One region of the Butyrivibrio sp. FC2001 genome, then DNA from elsewhere that is predicted to be linked to it. Evidence: riboswitches for the same ligand, from Rfam matches in the RefSeq annotation. Region 1 holds a riboswitch; the other holds the start of a gene.

Region 1 (2,205 bases):
TATCCTCTACAGCCATCGCTGCCTGAGCCTTGATTGTCTTCATTGAAAAGTATGTTTCAAAATGTTTCTCATCTTCCTTTTCCGGAACAAAGGTGTAGATTCCTGTATAAACCTGGCTTCTTCTGGCGTCCATCATGGGGCATATCACATTTTCACTTCCATAAAACTGATACGCCATGGCATCAAGAGTCGGCACCGCTACAAGAGGCTTGTCCATTGCAAGACAGAGTCCCTTGGCAGTTGCACAGCCTATGCGAAGGCCTGTGAAAGAACCCGGGCCTGCTGAAACAGCAACAGCATCTATTGTGTTAAGGTCAAGTGCTATTCTCTTCTTAATCTCCTCCATCATAGGAAGAAGAAGCTCTGAATGTGTAATCTTGTGCTGGATTGAAAACTCGGAGAGAAGTCTGTCGTCCTCCATAACGGCGACGCTGCATACAAGACCGGATGTATCAAGTGCAAGAATTTTCATATTTTATCTATTATCTATCGTCTCAAGTGTGATGCGGCGATAGTCTGTTCCTTTCTTCAGATCTTTCTCAATGCATATCTCCGTGTATTTTTCAGGGAGAATATCTTCTATAAGATTGGCCCATTCAATAAAGCACAGTCCCTGTCCATAGAAATAGTCCTCATATCCTATTTCATCCATCTCACTGACATCACCAATTCTGTAAACGTCAAAGTGATAAAAAGGGATTCGTCCCTCATCATAAACCTGAAGTATTGTAAAGGTAGGGCTGTTGACAGGTCCCTCTATTCCAAGTCCTGCAGCTACTCCCTGTGTCAGGACGGTTTTGCCCACGCCAAGATCTCCTATCAGTGTATAAACTGATCCGGGCGCAGCGGTCTCTCCTATTCTTTTTCCGAACTCGAAGGTTTCCTCCGATGAATTTGTTTCTAATATTGTACTCATATAATCAGAATATTCCAGCGTCTGAAAAAAAGCAAGTCGGACAGGAAAAGGTATTGACGCCGACTACATCTGTTATATAATGGGACTAGTAAAAATAATCTTCGGGGCAGGGTGTAATTCCCTACCGGCGGTGACTGTTATCAGAAGTCCGCGAACCGCTTCGGCGGCCGATTTGGTGAAATTCCAAAACCGACAGTATAGTCTGGATGATAGAAGATGCGTTTTATTTCTATTCCCGAATCAGCATCTATGTTGGTTCGTTTTTTATTTCAAGATAGAGCGCGCGTAGTCTAGTCATTATCCTCCCCGACATAATCAGGAGGAAAACACCATGAAAAACAATTTATTAGCTTCAATTGCAGAAAATACCGTTCTCGTATCGATTTTCATTCTGTTAATTGTCACTATGTTCGTAGCAGCAAGACTGGCAGAGAACTATGTTGCCAAAAAGACCGGTGAGGAAAATCCAGGATTGAGCACCAGAAAAATGGTTATCATCGGTATCTTCTCTGCTATATCTGCAGTGCTGATGCTCTTTGAAATTCCGATGCCCTTTGCTCCAAGCTTTTACAAGCTTGACCTCTCAGATCTCCCTGCAGTGATCGGTGGTTTCGCATTCGGCCCTATGACAGGCGTTATGATCGAGTTTATCAAAATCCTTTTAAACCTTATCATTAACGGAACACAGACAGCATTTATCGGAGAGCTTGCAAACTTTGTAGTAGGCTGCAGCTATGTACTTCCCGCTTCAATCATTTATATCTTCAAAAAGAACCGCCAGACAGCATTTATTTCATGTCTTACAGCAACAATGATAATCACAATCGTAGGAAGCTCACTTAATGCATTCTATCTTCTTCCTGCATTTGCAAAGCTCTATGGCATGCCACTTGATGCTTTGATTGGTATGGGAACAGCTATCAATCCTGCAATCAGCAACATGTTTACATTTGTTCTTTTCGCAGTTGCTCCCATAAACCTCTTAAAGGGCGGCGTATTAAGTACTATCACAATTCTCGTATACAAAAAGATCAGTCCTATTCTTAAAAACACAACAATCGTATCAACCAGAAAAGCAGAGACTGAATCTGAAGCATGATTATATAGCCGTTTATAATTTGTTTATCGTTTTTTTATAGCATGAAAATGGCGCCTTTCTTGACTTTTACATTAGTGAACCATAAGATTAATTTGTATCTATATTCACTGATGACTGTCAAAGAGGCGCCTTCTTTATGAAAAGATTGATTACTAAAAAACTGGTTCCTGGCATGATCTTGTCGGACAAT
Region 2 (2,205 bases), on a different contig from region 1:
CCAAGGCTGGACCTCATAAAGGTCTCATTCATCACATCAACTGTGAACCCCCCTGATGAAAAGCTGACAACCGTAAGGCACACCCCATTCACAGCGATGCTGTCACCTATATGAACATCCTCAAGAACCTTCGTTGCTCCTATCACCAGGTGGCTCTCTTTACTGTCCCTTTTAAGGGACTGCACTTTCCCTATCTCTTCAATTATGCCTGTAAACATAGCGCCTCCATTCCTGGCTGCAATTCACCACCGCTAATGTTCATGGCTTCATCCCCATAGATCACCTCATTCTCTATGAAAATATCACCGTCAAACATTTCCACCTTAATGGGGTTAAGCTTCACAGCCTCATCAATGTTCTCGATTCCTCTACCTCCAACCGGTGACTTCGCGCACCCTCCGAAAATCTTTGGCGCCATGTAAATCTGAACCTCATCAACTATCTGCGCCTTCATGGCACTGAAATTCAGCTCTCCACCGCCTTCAAGAAGAATGCTGTCTATACCTATTTCGCCAAGTATTATCATGAGCTTTTTAAGATCAACCTTTCCGTTAAAAGCATCAACCTTTACAACCTCACAGCCCTTGTCCTCAAACATTTTTATCTTTTCAGCATCATCGGAAACCGTAGCGATTATGGTTCTGATATCCTTTGCAGTACGCACCACTCTTGCATCGGGCGGTGTGCACAGATTGCTGTCACAGATGATTCTTATGGGGTTCATGGGTTCTCTGGATTCCCTGTCGCAAATGTTCCCCTTTTCTTTTGATGCACTATCTATTGAGGTACTTCCTTCTGCAAACTCCGACAATCTCACATCCAGCATGGGATCATCTACTATCACTGTCCCGACTCCCACCATGATGCCCATCATGGCGTGTCTTGTTCTATGCACATTTTCCCTGGAACTTGTGCCGGTTATCCACTTTGACTGGCCGGTCACCGTCGCAATTTTCCCATCGGATGTCATGGCATATTTCATTGTTACAAAAGGGATTTTTTCAGAAATATATTTAATAAAAATCTTGTTCAGTTTTCGGCATTCCTCCTCCAAGACTCCCACGGTTACTTCGATTCCGTGTTCCTCCAGGATTCGCACCCCATTGCCTGCAACCACAGGATTTACGTCCAGCATCCCCACAACAACTCTTTTAATTCCGCTCTCTATGATGGCCTCGGTGCAGGGAGGAGTTTTCCCGTAATGACAGCACGGCTCCAAGGTCACATATATCGTGGCGCCCTCCGCACTCTCGGTGCAGTTCTTCAGCGCATTCCTCTCAGCATGAAGCTGCCCGTACTTTTCATGGTAGCCCTCGCCGATTATTCTTCCATCTTTCACAATCACCGCACCCACCATGGGATTGGGATTCGTGTACCCCCGTCCCCTGACGGCCAGTTCCAACGCCCGCCTCATATACATTTCATCGTTCATACCTTCATTCCCCTTTACTTCTTCGCATATCTCCCCGCTGTCCGCTTCATTTCCGGATAAAAATCCATAGCGGAACCTTTTCCTTTTATAAGCCTTCAGAAGGTATTTCTAAATCGAGTAGGCTGACTCCTACTCGATTTCGCACACGAACATTCCGCACTTCGTGCTCCATGTTCTTACAACCGGCAAATGAATTTGTATGCAAGCATCCATTCGCTTGCCGGTCTTGTGCAACAAAAGAAAAAGTCCTGAACATTACTATTCAGGACATTCACGTTACTCTCTGCATTTATAGGACATTCATCCAGCCCATCACCGCCGTTTCGAAAATTTCCGGTGATATAAAAATCCCTGAGAACATAAATATTCTCAGGGACAAACATGCTAAAAAGTATCACATCTTCTTCCATCCAGACTATACTGTCGGCCCCGGAATCTCACCGGATCATGCCTTTCGGCTCGCGGGCTTTACCGCCGGTAGGGAATCGCACCCTGCCCTGAAGATAGCTTATTCAATTAAGTGCAATTTAAAAGCATTAAATCGCTTGTGTCAACGAAACTCTATTATTTTTCCCCCCACATGTTTATACCATAAATTGGTGTGTTTTTCAGTCTATTGCTCTCTTTTGTGCTCTATTGACGTAACGCTTCACGGATAACAGAATACATTTCTGAACCCCTTTACGCCAGAATTCTTTCTTACCGGAAGGTTGACTGAACTTTTCAGCCCCTATCAGCTTTCCCACACTTCTAGCTTTTCTCCCCCGCATACT

What was found. A riboswitch is a leader RNA that binds a small molecule or an ion and turns the genes downstream of it on or off. The one in region 1 is predicted to bind FMN.
Region 2: another riboswitch for FMN. It lies ahead of ribD (bifunctional diaminohydroxyphosphoribosylaminopyrimidine deaminase/5-amino-6-(5-phosphoribosylamino)uracil reductase RibD); the one in region 1 lies ahead of G601_RS21510 (ECF transporter S component).

The regions. Positions count from the first base shown of each region.
Region 1 is NZ_AUJH01000003.1:441,521-443,725, reverse strand. It holds gene tsaB (tRNA (adenosine(37)-N6)-threonylcarbamoyltransferase complex dimerization subunit type 1 TsaB) at 1-472, opposite strand, end outside; gene tsaE (tRNA (adenosine(37)-N6)-threonylcarbamoyltransferase complex ATPase subunit type 1 TsaE) at 476-916, opposite strand; FMN riboswitch at 1,010-1,138, shown strand; gene G601_RS21510 (ECF transporter S component) at 1,248-2,015, shown strand; gene G601_RS0101880 (HD-GYP domain-containing protein) at 2,152-2,205, shown strand, end outside.
Region 2 is NZ_AUJH01000013.1:44,528-46,732, reverse strand. It holds gene ribE (riboflavin synthase) at 1-218, opposite strand, end outside; gene ribD (bifunctional diaminohydroxyphosphoribosylaminopyrimidine deaminase/5-amino-6-(5-phosphoribosylamino)uracil reductase RibD) at 203-1,432, opposite strand; FMN riboswitch at 1,827-1,941, opposite strand.